2 regions of the Pseudoalteromonas sp. CO348 genome follow, and region 2 is predicted to be linked to the other one. Evidence: riboswitches for the same ligand, from Rfam matches in the RefSeq annotation. Region 2 holds a riboswitch; the other holds the start of a gene.
The links. Region 2 has a riboswitch for lysine ahead of dapA (4-hydroxy-tetrahydrodipicolinate synthase). Riboswitches for the same ligand answer to the same signal wherever they lie in the genome.
Positions count from the first base shown of each region.

Region 1 (10,148 bases), on a different contig from region 2:
ACGAGAGCATTCAAGCTGGGGAGTTCGTTTCCCCTCGTGATTTCTGAGTCTTGTTATCAAAATAAAAACGGGAAGCCTATGCTTCCCGTTTTTGAAAATAAATGATCACTATTTTGCCAGTGCAACGTTAATAAATACCGCGGTCATTAAGATTGGGCAAACAAATCTAACGTACTGAGCAAACCAGTAATGTGCACCACGGGATTCTAAGTGGAGCTGATTACCGCGCTTCCAAACCCAGCCAACAGTAATAAAGTAGAACAGCCCCATCAATGGTAGCTGATATTGCGTGAATAGACTGATCACCAATTCGAACAACCAATCAAAGTTTAGAATAATCGTGCTCGATGCTAATAAGATAACTAGCGTAACCAACCAAGTCGCTTGTTTACGTTTAAAGCCATGGTTTTCCACCAAGAAAGATACCGGAATTTCTGTTGAAGAAATGGTAGAAGTTACCGACGCAATAGACATAAGCACAAAGAAAGTCAGGCTAACCAATAATCCCATTTCACCCATATTGGCAAATAGCTCGGGTAAAATGGCAAAAATCAACCGGCCTTCACCGATTAATTTGCCGTCTTGAAATACTTGAACACCATTTTGCTGCGCAACGAATATTGCAGGGATAATAAGTAAACCGGCCAAAAATGCGACACTAGTGTCTAGCATTGCAACACTAAACGTAAGCTTAGGTAGATTTTCATTCGGTTTTAAGTACGAGCCATAAATCATCATGCAGCCCACACCCAACGACAACGAAAAGAACGCCTGCCCCATCGCCGCGATGATCAAATCAGGATCGCTAATTTTTGAAAAGTCCGGAACTAAATACGTTCTAAACCCTTCTGCTGCGCCGTCTAATGTCGCCATATAACCAATAAGACAGAGCAGTAATACCAGTAACAACGGCATAAGTCTGCGCGACCAAGCTTCTATGCCTGATTTTACGCCTTTAAGAATAATGCTCGCAGTCAAAATTAACATCAATGGCGTAAAGATAAAGTTTCTCAGCATTGAGTCACCGCTAAGAAACTGATGTGCAGCATCTAGTTCAGCCATTTGCGCAAGAGGATCAAGTGCATGAGACAGCATCCATCCAGCCACAATGGAATAAAAGCTGAGCATCACGATAGCACCAGCAAGGCCGATATACCCCGCCGCGGCTCCTATTTTCGGATTACCTTCACGCCAGGCTGTCTTAAGTGCTTTAACTGGATTTGCTTGTGCCTGATGGCCTAAGTACAATTCTGTGTAAAGTGCAGGTAATGCGAGTAAGAAAATTACCGCAAAATAAACCAGTAAAAATGCACCGCCACCGTGGTTTGCAGCTTGTGTGGGAAATCCCCAAATATTACCAAGTCCAACAGCCGCACCAGCTGCTGCTAACACAAAGCCAAGTCGGCTTTGAAATCCATCGCGCGTATGAGCCATGTCTGTAATCAATCATTATTTTTGTAGACGGCCGATTATACGTACTTCCGCTAAAAATGCGAGAGGTTCGAGCCGTGCCTCAGAAACTCGAGTTGGGCGTCTCTAGAAAGTCCATTTCTTCTTCTGTTGAATCGCGATTGAGTATTTCGTTTCGATGGGGATATCGGCCAAATCTATCGATAATTTTTTTATGCGCGACTTCAAAATCATAATTGGGCAGGTCGCGAAAATAATGATCAGCGGCACGATGGATGATGCGACTTTCGCTATGCATCATAGGTAGGTATAAAAACATCAATTCAGTATCATTGAGCTGGCGGTGATAGCCCTTTTCGATGGCGTGTTGGGTGAGGCTCAGCGCCAAAGGATCACTGGCAAACGCCTCTGGAGTGTCTCTGAATATATTGCGTGAAAACTGATCTAAGATAATGATTTCGCACAGCGCGCCAAGTGGTGTTGCTCTCCAGCTCGAAAGCTCACCTTGGTGCGCCATTTGGTGCAAAATACCGAAGCGATTTTTTATTATGCGATCAAAGTCCGCAGACTTCTTCCACCAATCTGATTCAGTGCATTCAACAAACCAGAATTCGTAGACGTCTTTATAATTCATGATGGCACTCCTAGGGAAAAACAAACTTGATGGTCAGCAGACCCTAACCGTTATAAACAAAGTGCCACCCATCACTCAATAATGCAACTTTTTTATTAGTTCCGAATGGGCAATAAATTCACTTATGCAACCTCTAGTAATTTAGCATGAATTGACTGCACGACCTGATCTGACTCCTGCTGCTCAACTAAAAAGCACAGATTGTGCTTGCTCGCACCATGGCATATCAATCGAATATTAAACTCTGACAACACATCCATCAGGTTAAGTTGGCACTTCTTCAACTGGATCTCAGAACCTATCATGGCCACCAAAGTAAGATTATTTTCAACGGTCACATGACAAAACTCGCCAAGTTCATCCAAACAAGCTTGTTCTAGCTCTGGTCGAGAAGCATTCGGCGCATTATCCAGCGTAAGTGCAACACTAATTTCCGAAGTCGTTACCAAGTCAACCGATATATTGTAATTGCTTAAAATGGTGAAGATACGAGCCAAAAAGCCGCTAGCAAGAAGCATTTCAGGGCTCTTTAACGTCAATAGTATTTGGTTTTTACGTTGTGTCACTGCACGAATGCCTGCTTGCGCCGTTTTCTCTTTTTCAATCCAAGTGCCACCCGCTTGCGGATCACGGCTTGAACCAACAAATACTGAAATACCTTTACGACTCGCTGGCAATATAGTTGCGGGATGTAACACCTTGGCACCAAATGTCGCCATTTCGGCCGCTTCATCAAAACTCAAACGAGGAATAGGTCTAGCCTTTACACACAAACGCGGATCGGTACTGAAAATACCAACAACATCGGTCCAAATATGCACACTTGACGCGTCAATTGCCTCTGCTAACAATGCAGCACTATAATCAGAACCGCCACGACCAAGCGTGGTCGTCTGGCCGTATTGGTCACTACCAATAAACCCTTGCGTCACCTGCACTGTGTCGCCAAGTAGCGCGACCAAATTGGTTTGCGCAGCTTCACGCGTAGCTGCAACATTTGGATTCGCTTTTCCAAATTGGTTATCTGTTTTAAGCACTTTACGTACATCAAAGCGCGACGCCTGGACCTGATTATTACGTAGTATTTGGGTAAACAAATAAGAAGAAAAACGTTCGCCAAAGCTCAACATTTCATCGCATTGCTGTCTGCCAAGTGCTGGTAAACTCGCAAGGCTTTCAAATTCACTGAAAGTTTGCTTGTAACCCTCTGCAAGATCAGCATCCAAAGACACTTGATCGATAATCGCTTGCTGTATGTTTTCAACCGCTGCAACAACTGCTTTGCGCCCGGCTTCATCTTCCTTTTGTTGGGTTAGCGTCACCAGGTGATTGGTTACGCCAGCACATGCACTCACAACCACCACTCGAACATTTGGGTTGTCACGAACAATGTGGGCACAACGAGACATAGCTTCAAAGTCAGCGACACTGGTACCGCCAAATTTGGCTACAACATACTGCGAATTCATTTTCTCTCCTCTCGACTGTTGGCACAGTCAAATTTTATAAGGAGAACTCGGCATGGGATTTCTAGAAAGACGAACGCTTGAAATGACCTTTGCCAGAAGCTCTCCACCAATACGGTGACAGTTCCGAGGATTCAGCCTCGTAAACCGAAGAATCGTTGCGACGAGCAACTTTTCTCCTCGGCGAATACTTCCCTCACTAGTGGTCATTGGTCTCGTCACCTCACACTAACTACCTAAGCATCGCGCCTCTTCTGTTTATTTTGCCTTTGTTAATCTGAATAAAAACAAAATAAAAGCCCGCAATCAATGCGGGCGATGTAAGAAAATTATCTTTTAGCCGTCTAGGTGTCAAGTTATTTATGAAAAACTTATTCCAAAGCGGTAAAAAATTAAATCCATTGGTCTTAAATAAGCTGACCCGCGAAATACGCACCACTATATCCAATGGTATATGCGATAAGCAGGTAGATACTCATTTTAAGATAGCTTGAGAAAGTTAAGGCTTTAACCTTGCTCATTGCAATGATCCCCGCTGCAGAACCAATGATAAGCATAGAGCCACCAACGCCAGTCGCATAAGTAAAGGTTAGCCATTGCGCTGGAGTCATCGTAATGTCTGCTTTTAATAGCGCCGCCGTCAACGGCACGTTATCTACCGCCGCACTCATTAAACCGACCAAGTAATTTGCGTATTCCGGCGCAAGATGCAGATATAAATCGGTAAACTTAGACAGTACACCGACCTCTTTCAACGCACCAACTAATAACAGCACACCCACAAAGAACAATAAGGTGTCGTATTCAATTTCACGGATATAGTCGATGATTTTCTTATTAACGTCTTTCTTGCGCATCAAGAATTGCGCCATTAAGAACATCAAAGACAAGCCAAATAAGAAAGTTAGCATCGGCGGTACATGGTATTGCACGCTTAAGAATAACGTGGCAAAAATGGTTGATAAAAAGATAAGCGCAATGGTGATATCAGTCTTTTCAATTCTGCGTAATTCAGCCTTTTCAAAGGTGATCTTATCATTCATGCCGATTGACAGCATCGCAGCTAAGATAAATACGCTAAAAATAGAGGGGGCTATTAGTAAAAGCAGATCAGGGATAGTCACTTTATCGGCTAGAAATATCATCAAGGTGGTTACATCACCGGTGATCAATGATACCCCACCGGAGTTAACACTGAAGATGATTAACGTCGCATATCTAATTAGCTTTTTCGGGTCTAATTTCAAAGACATGACTACAGCTAATGAAATAAGCGTCGCGGTGATGTTATCCGATATTGACGAAAATACGAATGCAAAAGCACCGACCAAAAACATTAGCTTGCGTTCGCTAATATGGGTTGGCATGATCCGGTGAACAATATTTTGGATAAACCCTTTTGAGTTCAAATAGGCCACAAACGTCATGGCAGCCATTAAGAACAGCCAAAGCGTCGCGATTTCCAAAATGTTATGGTCTAGCTCAATTTGTACAATTTCTGGGCTTTGACCATGAATTGGAGAGATAAAGGCGATAATCCAACATAAAGTACCAAAAAAAAGCGTTGTTTTGGCCTTGTTTACGTGAATAATATCTTCTATAACGATGAGTATAAAAGCGATGGCAATCAGGGTTAGAATAATGGGCGTGACCATAATGCGTAAACAACCTGTAATTAAATGTAACAAGGGGTGGGTTCGTTTTCGCGGCGGATTCTAGCACCATCACAGTCCCCATGCTACGTACGATAAACATTTTGTGACAAATTGATGAAGTAGTGATGTAACTTAGCTACTACACACTGGAAAGTTATGATCCCAGCAAAAAAATTATTAAATACGATAAATGAACACTGGAGCGTACTCGAGCTACTTTTTAAACGATTTAAGCTCGCAGATTTCAGTCTAAAAGATGTACAAAACATCCTAAAACAGAAAAACCCTAGCTGGTCGAGTGAACGAATTTATAAAGAAACCAATCGATTACTCCAACAAGAAATTATTATCCCTTTAGCTAAATCTTCACAGTTAGAAATCAACCGTGCCATCGCTGACTTCGCCAGCTTTCTTTTACAAGAAGAGAGCCTTGGTTTAGCGGAAGAGATCACGGTGCTGGTAAAAGACTTAGAAAGATTAGGTAATCGCATCGCACAAGCTGGTGAAGAAGCTGACTACTCTGAGCTACGCCGTTTTAGCCGCATTATGGACGAACGCGTTCGTAAAATTGTTAAGCTGTTCGAGCATAACGAAAGCGCTATCATGAACTTGGTTGAACAAGCAAAGTCTGACACTTCAACGCTGTCTCTTGGCATGAGATATAAAGCGGTATTGGAAGCGTTTGACGAATATATCGAACCTATGCTGGAAATGGTCGATATTCATGGCCCATTCCAACGCTGCTTTGATCAAATAGAGCTTCAGGTCAGTGAACAAATTGACGAGATTGAACAATTAGGCCGTGGTGCTGCAGACAAACGTATGCTGGAGCAGCTCAGAACACGCATTTTAGATATGCACCTCATTGGTAGAGAAAGTCTAAGCCGCAGCGCCGACCTACTTATGCCGTTAAGAGAAGAGCTACGCCGCAATACACTCATTACACGCCAAGCCTCTAAAGTCCTTGGACAAATTAGAAAGCGCGGCGTTGACCGTTTACTCTCACCAGTTCAACCAGAATTTGTGTCAGACATTCAACGTTTCAACCTCGGGCAAAAGCGTCACATGGTCGCTTATATGGCAAGTCTCGTTGAGTTTGAGCATGAAGAATATCAGCTGCCCGATCACGACGATGTGCCAGCTTATCAAAGCCCTAACATTCCAGATTACAACTCGGTAAAAACGAGATTTCAACAAACCGGTAAAAAGCGCCAGGCACTATTGGGCTTTTTAAGCGATAGCTACCCAGATCTCGAAGCAGACGAAATGCTGTTTCTTTATCAAAAGCTGATCAACGAATCTGACTTGGCACTTAGCCAAGAGCAACAAAAGAGTAAGATCACTATCGCATCGCATACCTTCTCTTTATATCCATTTAGTGCCAAAGCAAAACAAGATTAGCATTATGACGACAATTAACTTAGACATGCTCAATGAACTCCAAGCCATTAATAAAAAACTGGTGAGCGGGTATCATATCAGTGAGCAAGACACTACCCTTTGGCAAGAATTAGATCAGCAAATTGATAGCTATCAAGCGCTATTTTCAGCTTTAGGCCATGACTTACAGCACGATGCCCGTGGCTTTTACTATTTGGCAAGCGATGAAAGCACGCCAAATATGGGGAAAATTTCCCGCGCGATTGCCCTAACCATTTATATTTTGATTGAGCACTATGCCAACCAAGGTAAAGATCCGCTTCGCGTACTATTTGATGAAAGCTGCGATTTAGAGCTAATGCAAACCATAGTACAGCTCAATAAGCATCTTTTTGACCAGTTGGAAATATTTTCGGGCTCTGATCTCAGAAAAGACGTGTTTTTACGTATGGTGAGACTGGGTCTAGCCCGTGAGGTTGAGCAAGGCTTCATGCTACTTGCACCGATTTATCGCTACATTGACGCGCTAATGGAAGTAAACGAAGAACAATATGATATTGAGGACGAGCTATGAGCGAGCAGTTGTACGGCTTAAGTAAACTAGCATTATTAAATACCGCCGGATACGCTAAGTGTGTCATTCCTCTGGATAAAAGCGCGTCTATCTGCGCTCCGAATAACACTGGTAAAAGCTCGGTGATCAATGCGCTGCAGTTTCCACTGATCAACGATTTAAGACTGACTGAATGGGATGGTCACGATTTAGAAGAAACGCGTAAGTTTTACTTCTCTTCTGATCAATCCTATATTTTGCTGGAAGCCAACCTCCCCCACGGCGATGTGGTCATTGGCGTTGCGGGGCTGGGTAAAATCGCCGGTTACGCGCACCAGTTTTTTTGCTATCAAGGCAAACTGAATCTTGATGATTACACTCAAGGTAAAAGTATCATCAAGTACACTAAGCTATTTAATCACTTACAGGAAAAACAACTTAAGCCTGTAGAGCTAAAAGCACAAGAACTTAATGCCTTGCTCACAGGTGGCGCCACCCCATTTGATGGTGATATCAACCTGAAGATGATCCCACTGAATAATGTCCAAGATGCGCCTGTATACAAAGAAATATTCCGTCGTATTCTGAATCTGCACAAACTCGGCGCACAGGACGTAAAGCGCTTTATGCTCAAGGTGTTCGAACGCCATATGTCGAACTCGAAAGTCGACTTTTATGAAGTCTGGCGTCGCGCTTTCGATAAGGTCAACCGTGCGCGCCGTGAACTAAATGCGCTGGAGTCGATGCAAGAGCCAATTTCAGCCCTTGAGAAAATGCTTGAAAATGAAGCGGTATTAAAAGGTAAACTGGCGGCTTACGCCCCGAAACTCGATTTAGCTTTGGTTGAATATGATAACTATCACAACGAGCAAATTGCAGAGCTGGCAACACAGCTAGAAGACATCGAAGCCGAAAAGCGCGAATTTGAGTCTAAGCAGCAGCTGTACGTCCAGCAATCTCGCGATATCGAGCGTAAGCAAACCCAAATAGAGCAATGGTTTACCGATTTCCACGCGTTAAAGCGTGAATTTGAACTGACTAATCATGCAACGCTTAAAACCAATTTAACGCTGTTGAAAAAGGAATATGAGCAGCTTTCCTTCTCTATTAATAGTGCACAGGGGCAAAGTCTCCATACCCTTGATTTTCGCATCAACGAAACGCAAAAGCAGATTAAGAGTTTAAAACTGCAACTCAAGAACCTTGAGTTCAACCTGTTTACTCGTATGCGTGAAGATCTTTCTTTAAAAGAAGTGGAAGAGATCTCACGGATCTTGAATCCAGATCTATTATCGTTTTCAACCACTTCTCAAGGTGAAATTGATATTACCGACGAAGATGCCTTTGGCGCATTTTTGGAGTCGCTATCGAAGTCAGTTCAAGGTGGTGAGCTTAAAGTACCAGGCGCTACCGTTAAGTTGAAAAAACTGAGTCCAGTACAAATGCAAAGCGGTGAGAACAAAGCCCAACTGCAAGCACAGCAGGAGTCACTACAACAGTCGCTTAACGACTTAAAGCAGCAGCGTGAAGTAGCTGCAAACGTCGCTGAAAAGCAAAAAGAACGTGATGCGCTTTATGATGAACTCATGGCAACAGAAGCGGCCATGAAACGCTTTGAGCAGTATCAAACCATGTTGCAATCGGTCGATGCTCAACAAGCACTAAAAGAGCAACTAGAGATGGAACGAGAGCAAGTTGATGAATATTTACATGATATTCAACGTAATGCAGGTTCGATTTCAGACCGCCGCTCTATCATCAAAAGCAAGCAAGACTTGTTGGTGCGCCAAGCCGACCGCCTAAAGCAAGTGAAGTCAGAACGTATCGACCACACACTAGACCTATATTCGGGTAAGCTGGCACCGTACGAAATCGAAATTAACCTAGATTTTGATAACCTCTCTGAAGTGATCCACCAATTTAATAAAGATTGTAATGAGCTTAGAAACTTAGACGTTAATGTGCGTAATACCTACTTGCATATCTACAATGCTGGGATCACTAAGTTTGAAAACGAGTCAGACGTTACTATTAAGTATCAAAAGCTGATCAGTGCGTATCATAACTTAGATAACGAACGAGATGCCGTCGATAAACAAGCACGAGTGGCACTCACTGAAGTGGCCGCAACCATTAAAGGACTGCGTCAAGACTTAGACCGCTTACGCCGAGAGATGAACAGCTTTAACAAAGGCATAAGCCAGCATCGTATCTCTAACTTGCAGGCATTCAAAATCAATGTCATCCCTCGTAAAATGCTAGTTGATAGCATAGATACCATTATTAGCACTTCAGATTTATATGAAAAAGGCGAAAGCTTAGACTTACTTAGTGAACAGCCTAGTTCAGAAAAGTCTGTTAATGAGGCGAAAGATCACATCATCAAACTAGCAAGTGATAAAGCGGGATTGACGTTAACCGATCTCTTTGACATTCGCTTTGAAGTGGTCAACCGCGCAGGTGACACCGAGCACTTTGATAAAATTGACTCGGCCGGCTCAAACGGTACGCGGATCACTATCAAGCTTTTATGTGGCATGCTATTTATCCGCTATCTGTTATCTGATCAAGAGCAAGCAATGTATCGTATCCCGATTTACATCGATGAAGCCGCAGATATCGACCCACAAAACCAAAAGGCTATTATCGAAACCGCACTAAGCTTTGGGTTTGTACCAATTTTTGCATCGGTGAAACCACAGATCAGCTGTGACTACTTGGTGCCGATCCGCAGTGTCGCACAAGGTAGCCAAAACTGGGTGGATGAAAAAGACTGGATAGAAGTGGAACATTAATCCCAAGTTAATGTCTTAGACACAATTATTAAAGGATGCTTGTCTCTACCATTTAACGCCTTAACACGTTAAGGTAGAGCAAACATCCGACTAAGGAGTAAAGACACATGTTTAAGAATATTGTTATCGCCACTTTGGTGCTGATGTTAGCGGCCTGCGCCAAAACCCCTGATTGGGATTATGATAAGTCTGTACAATTCGCTAACTACAAAACCTATGCTTGGTCACCCGAAGCGGACCTAAAAAATAATGGTC
Region 1 is NZ_SGPI01000014.1:4,444-14,591, reverse strand. It holds gene EXT48_RS05920 (DUF2989 domain-containing protein) at 1-47, shown strand, start outside; gene EXT48_RS05915 (sodium-dependent transporter) at 109-1,434, opposite strand; gene EXT48_RS05910 (DUF924 family protein) at 1,514-2,044, opposite strand; gene lysC (lysine-sensitive aspartokinase 3) at 2,167-3,513, opposite strand; lysine riboswitch at 3,602-3,772, opposite strand; gene nhaD (sodium:proton antiporter NhaD) at 3,918-5,165, opposite strand; gene EXT48_RS05895 (hypothetical protein) at 5,322-6,566, shown strand; gene EXT48_RS05890 (hypothetical protein) at 6,571-7,119, shown strand; gene EXT48_RS05885 (ATPase) at 7,116-9,893, shown strand; gene EXT48_RS05880 (DUF4136 domain-containing protein) at 10,001-10,148, shown strand, end outside.
Region 1: another riboswitch for lysine. It lies ahead of lysC (lysine-sensitive aspartokinase 3); the one in region 2 lies ahead of dapA (4-hydroxy-tetrahydrodipicolinate synthase).

Region 2 (10,148 bases):
ATTACCATTCTGCACTTTTTGGCGAGGATGAGTTACTCAAAAGAAAAGCAGCACAGCGCTGGTGTGAGTGGGATAACCTGATCACAACGGATAGCGATACGCAAGGTATTAGGCTCTGCAAAGCAGACAAACAGCTCAGTAAAGCACAGCATATGGTGCATTTTTTTAGTCACCAGTGTTTTATCAAAACACAGCAAATTACAGCAGATGCACATCGGCTCAATCACTTACCTATCTGGTTTATTCACAGTCGGCATGATTTAATGTGTCGATACGCACCAGTTCATCAGTTAGCACAAAGCATTAAGGCGCAGTTGCTGATTTTAAATGGGGTTGGGCATTGTTGTGCTAACCCCGTTTACGCAGAAGCAATAAGGCGAGCGGCTGATCTATTACTGTGCAAAATTCAGCATCATTAGCAGTCACAAGAGGTAGGTAGTGCAAGGACTAATTCAAAGAGTCAGCGAAGCAAAGGTAGAAGTAGAAGGTGAGATTGTAGGCCAAATCGATCAGGGGATATTGTTACTATTAGGCGTTGAAAAGTCGGATACCGAGCAAACGGCGGATAAGTTACTGCACAAGGTAAGCAACTACCGTATTTTTACTGACGACAAGAGAAAAATGAATTTAAGTTTAAAAGACATTGAAGGCGAACTATTAGTTGTATCGCAATTCACCTTGGCGGCAGACACCAAAAAAGGCATGAGGCCAAGCTTTTCGAGCGCAGGAACACCTGAGCAAGCGAAGACACTCTACGAATACTTTGTGGCTCAAGCCAAGGCCGCAGGGTTGAAAGTCGCGACAGGACAATTTGCTGCGGATATGAAGGTGAGTTTACTGAATGACGGCCCTGTGACTTTTAACTTTAGTATTGAATAGTGCTTTGACGTAAAAATCTAAGATCAACAAATGCTAGCGTTTAACTTCGATAATCATATTGGCGTAGTCCGGCACTTTTTCGATAAAGGGCTTTTTACCAAAGTTGGTAATTAATAAGTGTTGAAGTTGCTTGAGCTGCGACTCATGCTCAGTTAAAAAGTTGATATATAGTCGGCCTCCATCATTAATAGCAGCTCTGAGTAGACGATAAAACTGGTGCTGAAATAAGAAGATGGGAGGCTCGAGTTCGCTAAATAAATCGAGCACAATCCAATCGTAGCGTTTGCCTTGTTGCAACGCTTTAAATACATCAACACAATTAACATCGCACAAAGGGTCGCCACCAAAGTAGCGTTTGTAACAATGGATCACATCTGGGTTGTTATCTATGGTGGTAATGTGACAATTTGGATAAGTGGCATTGAGGTAATCACGGATTGCACCTGCGCCAAGACCCAGCTCTAGTACGCTGGTTGGCGGGGTGACTTGCTGCCAGCGACTCGCGAATGTTTTTAAATGAGGAAATAACAAGTGCTCCGGGTGGTTTAACTCCACAACGGATTGTAATGTGTTGTTTATCAGAAGCCATCTTAACGATTTCTCTTGCCGCACTTGGATGCTATTTCTGCCTTGTTTATGCCAATATAGCAAGTGTCCTAGCTGGTGGCTCCGGTCCACAAAATCGTTGCTGATAGTGCCTGAATGCGTAATAAATTCTCCCATGATAACATCATCATAGACGAGGATTTTGTGAATGCCAGCTTGTCCACCAGTTTTTACACTAAAGGATAAGTGTTTTGGCGCATTTTATTCCCTACACTGAGCTTATCTTGTAGGGTGTATCCGTACTAGATTCAAAGTCATTTAACAGGCTAATAACAAAACAGGAGTCAGTGATGTTTGAGGTAACTTCACCACAAAGCAGCGAAGATTGGCAAGCCTATTACCAGTTACGCTGGCAGGTGTTAAGAGCGCCATGGGATCAACCTCGTGGCAGCGAACAGGATGATTTAGAACAAGAAGCTGAACATCGCTACATTAAAAATAATGATGGTGAAGTGCTAGGCGTAGCTAGGCTCCATTTTAACAATCATAAGCAAGCACAAGTACGCTATATGGCCGTTGCAGAAGGGCATCGAGGTCATCACTTAGGTAGCCGTTTGCTACACGAGCTTGAGGTTATTGCTTGGACGCAAAAAGCAGAAGAGCTGGTTTTGTATGCTCGCGAGCGCGCGTTATCATTTTACGAGCGTCATGGCTACGAAGTGGTTGAAAAGGCGCATTTAGCCTATGGCGATGTGCAGCACTGGAAGATGGTAAAACAACGTCCTACGGAGCCAGGCTGGTTTAGGCAGCCAGATTGGACCCATGTATTACAAAATACTTGGCGCGAGTCTATTCCAATCAGTGATGCGATGGGGATTAAAGTAGAAAGCTATACAGATTGGCAGTTTTCCACTAAGGCTGACTTAAAAGCGAACCTCAACTTACACAACTCGATGTTTGCAGGCTCTATATATAGCATGGCGACGCTAACGGGCTGGGGGGCGACTTATTTAGCACTTAAAGAGCTTGGCTTAGAGGGTGATATTGTGCTGGCTGACGCTAATATTAAATATCTAAAGCCTTTAACCACGGCACCAGCGGCAACGGTTACCATTGCGGACTGTGAAGGTGAATTACAAGCGCTAGAGACGGCTGGCAAAGCAAAGTATGTGGTGCCAGTGAATGTCTATGATGGCGACATGCTAGTTGCTAAATTTGAGGGACAGTTTGTGGTGGTTAAACCGCAATAAGTAGAGAATTATTCTCAGCTTTCCAAATGAAAAAGCTCTGAGTGTTCAGAGCTTTTTTTGTATTCGAATGCGCTTAAAGAATATCAGTGAGCAACACGCCAATACCAAGCCTTTGGGTATGTGTATTGTAGTCTATTAAGCTTTCGCCGTAGCCATTAAAGTATTGTGCGTAGCCGCGCAGTCTTCCCCAAATCGGGAATGACCAGTCTAGCTGAATTGCACCGCGATTATCACTGTTTAAGTTATTGCGCCACATAAAGCCAAACTCATGCTCCTCGTGACGATATACCCCGCTAAACTCGAAATGACCTAAGTACTCGTCGATGTTTGGGTTGTCGTCTCCGCGTGGATCCAAGGCATCTTCTTTGTCGTCTTCAGGTAAGCGATACCAAGGTTTAAAACTGAATACAAAGCCTCGGTTTTCCCAGATAAAATTCGCATAGATACGATTCCAAGAGCGGGAGTTTGGTTGACTGCGACCGTTAGATTGATGGGAAATCCCAAGTACAAAGGCCATCTCATCGCCCCACAGCACGTTTTCATCATCTAAAAAGTTAATCCAAAAGATTTCTGGCTCATAGTTGGTTTCACGAAATGGCGAAGAGACATCTTTGTTATACAGCTGCCAATACGATTGCAGCGTAAAAGCAAAATAAATTGCCTGATCTTTATCCGAGAAGTTTTTATAAATAGGGGCTTTTAACGAGATTTGGTATTTGGCTTCAAAGTTGTCGATTGGCTCGCCGTCTTCATCGTCAATGGCTTTTAGACCGTCGAATGGTCTGCTGTTGACGTTGGTCATATAAGAAACTGGCAAAATATAGTTACGTTTATGTGGTGTTAATACATTACGGTTCTTTTCCGTTACACGTTCACGCGCCATGCGTTTATCTAATTGGCTTAAGGTTTTATCTGCATCAGCCTCGGCACATTCGGTACGGACCTGTTCTATGGTTTTATCTTTTTCTCCAGTTAATACCGCGTTTAGCACGCACTGTTTGACTAAATCGATTTCATCTTCCTGTTGGGCTTCTTGAGCGTAAAGTGGCAAGGTAAGCAAGGCCAAAGCCGGTATTGATAAGTGTGTAAGTTTCATCCTGTGTGCGCCGAGAGTAAGTACAATTGATTACATTATTAACCAATGATAATGAAAGGGAAATGAATCTCGAAGGTCAAAAATGTCAGAAAGAAAAATACGGTCGAATAAGAAAAAGGTGGCGGCTATCGCCGCCATACCTTAGTAAGCGTTAAGCTAAACAAGCAGAGCTTATTTGCTTTGACTTACTCTCACGCAATAAAAGTACTCAAGTTAAAGCGTTTCAACTTGAGTAAAAAACTTATAAAGCTCAGTACCTTGATTCACACTAGCAGAGGCAAAGTGCAAAATGGCGATGGCATCTTCGTCTAACTTGATCTCATTTAAGGGCGTTTCTGATAAATAGCGCTCCATTCTGAGAATTTTAGCGATGGTTTGACCCGCCTTGATATGTTCTCCAAGCTTTGCCGTATACTCCACCATGCCTCCCATCGGGGCATAAAAGGCGCGATAATTTTCTAGTCGACAGACGTAACGGGTGATGTCTTGTGGCATAAAGTGCGCATCTTGAAAGGCCTGTTTATGGTTCAAGTAGCTCAAAATGCTGTTAGCGTCATTCAATGCTTCCACTAAATCAATCTTTTCTTGAGAGCCAAGCTCAACCGTAAACGCTTCGGTCAATACTGGGATCTCTCGGCCTATAGCCTGATAGGCTTGCTGCAAGTTCCACCATGGACAAAAACTGGCTTCATCCATTGCTCCATCAAAGTCACTTGGAATAAGTAACACATGCGGAATATCAAAATATCGAGCGCTGTCTTTTGCATACTCAGGACAGTACAGGTGTTTTGCTGAAATTGGCCCCGTGTGTAGGTCTAAAACAATGTCAGCTTCATGAGCTAGACGTTGTAAATTCAAGGCGATGCGCTTACCTGTTGTCAACCTGTCTAAGGGCCCATCAAGTAGTGCTTGGGTGCGCTCAACTAATCGTTGGCGAAATTGCTGAGCGATTTCTGTTATTGATAGCGTCGGATTTTGCTCCACAAACTCGGCAACCAACCCAGAATGGTTGATGTACATCCGATTCCAATTCGTGCCTGTAATTGGATCGAATCGACCTAAGGTAAACTCACCAGATTTCTGATTACAACCAATCGGGTTTGCGTAAGGCACTAAGGTGATGTCCGCTGTTAGTGACAATTGCTTCAACTGTTCCAGCAGTTGATAAATCACCGCATTACCTTGCACTTCGGCGCCATGCATATTTGCTTGGATATACACCTTAGGCCCACTGCCATCACCTTTGATGCGATAGACCGGAATAGTTAAAGGCAAGCCGTTGGCAATTTCACCAACCTGAATATGTTGTTGTGTAATGGTATTCATGTTTACCTCAAATAACTTGAAGCGGGCTCTGCTTCACGGACACAGCTGATTTCTCCAGCTGAGATGATGTACTCAGCTGGGAGCTCATGACATAAAAAGAACGGCATACTTTCGGTGTAGCCGTAAGCGCCACACTGACTGAAAACAAGCCAATCGCCATCGGCACTGTCGCTTGGTAAGGCTAGGGTGCCTAATTTATCCAATGCTGTGCAAAGTGGGCCATGAATATGAAAGTCTGAGGTATCAGCTTGAGACTGGCGTAACAATTCAACGGGGAAAGCTTGTCCGGTAACGGCTGGACGCAGCAGGTGATTGACACCGCCTGCGACAATCAGTTGTTGTTCACCGTAGTTTTGCTTTTGTTCCACCACAGGGTTGAGATAAAAACCACATTCGCCAACCGCATAGCGGCCTAACTCCATCCATAATTCTTGCACTTGCGTGGCGGATTTTATCAATGCGAGCGCGCCTAATAATTTCTGCCAATCAAGAGAAGGGCTTTGTCTATCATAGGGGATGCCAAGACCACCACCTAAGTCGAGCACTTTTAGAGTAATACCTAAGTCAGCAGCGAGCTGAACTAAAGGTGCAACCATAGCCTGCCAAAGTTCAGCTAGTGTATCGCTGCAGAGCATGTTTCCCCACTGGAAAATATGCAGTCCGACAAAGTCTAGGTGGGTGTAGTCACTTAAAGTTAGGGCTTGCCACTGCTCAGAGCCAAGACCAAAAGGAGTCAGCGTATTGCCACCAAGTGGATTGTGCTCTGCTTTATCAAAGCGTAATTGCACCCGCAGTAAAACTTCAAATTGAAGCTCAAACTCTTCGGCCACTTGATTTAACCAGCGTACTTGATTGAGACTTTCAGCCACGAAAATACGTACGCCTTGTGTTGCAAAATGACGGATCTGCTTTAGCGATTTGGCAGGACCGGTGTTGAGCACGCGTTTAGGAGCGATCCCTTGAGATAACACCTGATCAAGCTCGCCGCTAGATGCCACATCAAAGTTAAACCCAGCGTTATCTAGGGTTTTAATGATATGTGATAACGGATTCGCTTTTACGGCATACCAAAGCTTAACTATTTGCTGATCAACTAAGGGCTTAACATGCGCACTTAGCTTATCTAAGTCGTAGCAAAAGAATGGTGTATCTTGTTGCTGGATCAATGCCTCAGCTGCAGTTCGCTGTGACGTGCTCAACCAAGTCATTAGCGTAGAACCTCTTCCAGCGCCAGTGATGCATCACTTTGTTCATCACGGTATTTTACGATAAGTGCGCATGACATACTTAACCCTTGCTCGCGTGCCCACTCAGTTGAGGCTGGACGAGAGCCTGGGATCACTATCGCGTTTTCAGGGATAGCTTCACCTTTGTCAAGCAAGCGCTCGTTCACGCAGTCATAGACAGGAATACTTGCTGAAAGGCGCACACCCGGTGCTAATACGGCACCGCGTTTAACAACAACCCCTTCAACCAATACACAGCCTGCACCAATAAAGGCATCGTCCTCAACAACAACAGGACTTGCTCCAACCGGTTCTAATACACCACCCACTTGCACTGCTGCACTAAGGTGCACATTTTTACCAATTTGCGCGCAAGAACCAACCAACGCATGACTATCTACCATAGTACCTGAATCAATATAGGCACCAATGTTGACATAAGCCGGTGGCATAATGATTGTGCCGGCTGCGACGTAAGCGCCACGTCTTACACTGCTTCCGCCAGGAACCATACGAACGCCATCTTGGGCAGCAAATCCGCGTGGTGCTAAGTTGTCTTTATCAACAAATCCACCTGGGAACTCCGTATTTACGCCATTTCTAAATGCTTCAAGGATCCCTTGTTTTACTTCTACGTTAGCGTGCCAATGGCCTTGCTCATCCTGTGTTGCCGCACGTACTGTGCCATTTTCTAAATCGTTTAGTAGGGTTAACCAGCTCATGTTTACTGCCTTAATTCCAAGATAAAATCGTTTTGTTCGCGCGAGTGATCGCATCGGTATGGGTGAGTTCCAAATGTGTCAGTGGCGGGCGCAAGTTTGGACTTGTGAGCTTCCCTTGCAAGTGCATTAACACTTTGACTGGTATGGGATTTGCCACTGCAAATAAGCTATTTGCAGCTTCTGACCAAGTGGTAAATAAATTAGGAGAGGTGCCGCTTAACGAGCGCCTTACAAATTCTGCGGTTTGCTGTGGCCATGCGTTTGCCGCAACAGACACCAGACCCGTTGCACCTGCTTGTGCAAAGTAGGGCATTAAGCCATCGTCGCCGCTATAGATTGCGACATCAGGCGCTGCCTGACGAAATGCTTCAAAGGTGGCAATATCACCACTGGCTTCTTTTAGTGCCCACAGATTAGGGTGGCAAGCTAGCTCGCCGAGTAGTTCAGGGGCGATAGCAACGGCACTGCGACCAGGTACATTGTAGAGCATGCAAGGGTTGTGGCTCTCATCGAGTAGTGTGCTAAACCAATGCGTCAGACCAACTTTGCCGGGCTTTGCGTAGATTGGTGAGCCAAGTAAGAGCGCATCAATGGGCTGCGTATTACAAAAGCGCACCCATTGTGTTTGCTGCTCAAGATTACTGCCGCCAACGGCAACCATGAGCGGTACGCTTGGGGCGAGCTGGCAAACAAACTCAACGATTTGTTGCTGCTCTTCTTGGGTAAGCGCAAGGCCTTCGCCGGTACTGCCTAGTAAAAGAATACCGTTACGAGCTTGCTCTTGATCGCGCACAAGCGTTGTTAATGCGCTAAAATCAACCTGATTTTCAGCATCAAAAGGCGTTACTAAAGCCGTCCACAACGGATAGTCAGATAAGTTGAATTGTGATTTCATCTCTACCGAACTTAAATCATGTTCGGAGTTAGGAGGGTGTCCAAACTTCGAACCGTTAAAATTCGAAGAGCAATGGACTTAAAAAAGATAAGGCAGCCAATGGCCTTATTTTTCTAAGACCAGAAGCTCTCCACCAAGTATGTTGGTGACAGTCGCTGGGATTCAGCCCAGTCGCCCGAAATGAGTATTAGCAAACAATAACTCAATTTCTCGGCGTGTATTCCCCTCACTAAGCTGCAACGGAGTTTGCTCTCCTTCACTTAGTTACCTGAATAACGCACCTCTTCCAGCCCTTAATTTGACGCCGTGGCATCAAACTATCTAAATAGGGTGAACACGCATTGAAACATTTTGGCCGTCTAGGTGTCAAGCATCGGACTGTAAATAATACGATTGTTAACTACACTTAACATTGCAGCTGAGACAATGCTATGAGATGAAAAACAAAAATATGTCGTTAATAAATAAAGTTAAAAATCGTTATATCGGGGCATTACTTGCTATGGCTATATTGCTGTCGATGGCGATGGGGATTATGCAGTATTTACTGTATCAGCAGAGCCAAGACGCGCACGTAATTAATATTGCGGGTATGCAGCGGATGTTGTCCCAGCGCATCGCGCTTTTCAGTGCACAAGAGGATAAAAGAGACAGTGAGGATCTTCGTCAAGCCATTGATAAATTTGAAAGTAATCATGAGTTTTTAACTAAAACAGAGAGGGGGGAGGCTATTTATCTGAATGAGGCGCTTGCAGCGCTTTACTACCAAGAGCCAGTGCAATTGGATTTGCAAAGTAATACTTTTGTCACTTTATCAAGGTCTCAGTTTCAGCAGCCAACTCCTCAATTAGTGGAACAAATCTTTACTGCGTCTCAGCATATACTCCCAAACCTGAATGATGCCGTTTCACTATTCGAGCAGCATGCGCGAAGTAAAACAGAGATGGTGAGGAGAATAGAATTGTTAATTTGGCTGCTTGGACTGTTGCTGCTGTTTATAGAAGCGAAACTTGTATTTCGCCCGATGGCGCGAGAGATTGCTGAAGCACTTGATAAATTAGAGGCGGCAAGAAAGCTTGCCGATGATGCTCTGCACTCAAAATCACGATTTTTAGCGCGTGTCAGTCACGAGCTAAGAACGCCACTGCAGGCCATTCAGGGGTATTTAGATGAATATCTGAGTAACAAAGATACCCAGCAATTACAGCATGTGAAAAGCGCAGCAAATCAATTGGATGTATTACTTTATTCGGTTCAAGACTTTAATAACCTTTCCGAGCAAGAAGTGGTCATTGAGCGTCATCAAGTCGCGTTGCGAGAAGTAATAAAATCGGCCTGTATTGCCTTTCAATTAACCGCACATAAGAAATCTCTCGCTTTTAATTTGGCGTTGAGTAATGAGTTAGATGTGACTTGTTATTGTGATAGTAAGCGTGTTGGTTGGTTGATCAGTGAATTGGTCAATAACGCAATTAAATTTACTGAGCGTGGCAGCATTCAAGTATTTGCGGATTTGGTTGTAGATGAAGATACGCCATATTTAGAGTTTGTTGTTGAAGATACTGGGCCTGGGTTCGACTATCAGCAGTTGCGAGAAGCTGTGCATAGCGAGCATTTTCAAGGCACGCAGTTAGGGCTGAAGCGCTGCCGATTACTCACCTCAGCGCTTGGAGGACGATTAGATTTTATTGCGAGGGAACCAACCGGTACAAGAGCAACCTTGAGAGTCCCGATTGAAATTGACAATCAACAGACGCTGGCTCGCACAATGGAGCAGGTGTCAGCTCGCATTTTACTGGTGGAAGATAATTTACTAAATGCGCGCGTGATTGAAAAAATGCTTCAGCCCATAGCCAAGCAGGTAACGCATGTCGAACATGGTGAAGGTGCCCTTGAAGTATATGAGGTGGGTAAGTTTGATATCGTGCTAATGGATTTAAATATGCCTGTGATGGATGGCTTTGAAGCCACTGAGCGTTTGAGAACGCTAGATCCGACCGTGCCTATTTTGGTCGTGACCGCAAATACTAATGCGGAGGATCTGGATAAGGTCTACGCACTTGGCGCAACGGCTCATTTGTATAAGCCGTTGCAACCGGATGTGCTGCATAGCAAAGTGGTGCTATTACTGAATGAGTGTGGAGACTTAGTCTCGTCTTAAACGAATATTTCCAACCCCGACTTCTGCATCGATGGAATACTGGCCTT
Region 2 is NZ_SGPI01000005.1:19,019-29,166, forward strand. It holds gene EXT48_RS01010 (alpha/beta fold hydrolase) at 1-419, shown strand, start outside; gene dtd (D-aminoacyl-tRNA deacylase) at 439-879, shown strand; gene EXT48_RS01020 (spermidine synthase) at 913-1,602, opposite strand; gene EXT48_RS01025 (bifunctional GNAT family N-acetyltransferase/hotdog fold thioesterase) at 1,776-2,675, shown strand; gene EXT48_RS01030 (phospholipase A) at 2,749-3,771, opposite strand; gene EXT48_RS01035 (succinylglutamate desuccinylase/aspartoacylase family protein) at 3,985-5,097, opposite strand; gene EXT48_RS01040 (PLP-dependent decarboxylase) at 5,100-6,305, opposite strand; gene EXT48_RS01045 (2,3,4,5-tetrahydropyridine-2,6-dicarboxylate N-succinyltransferase) at 6,305-7,045, opposite strand; gene dapA (4-hydroxy-tetrahydrodipicolinate synthase) at 7,056-7,940, opposite strand; lysine riboswitch at 8,056-8,234, opposite strand; gene EXT48_RS01055 (response regulator) at 8,377-10,101, shown strand; gene EXT48_RS01060 (hypothetical protein) at 10,087-10,148, opposite strand, start outside.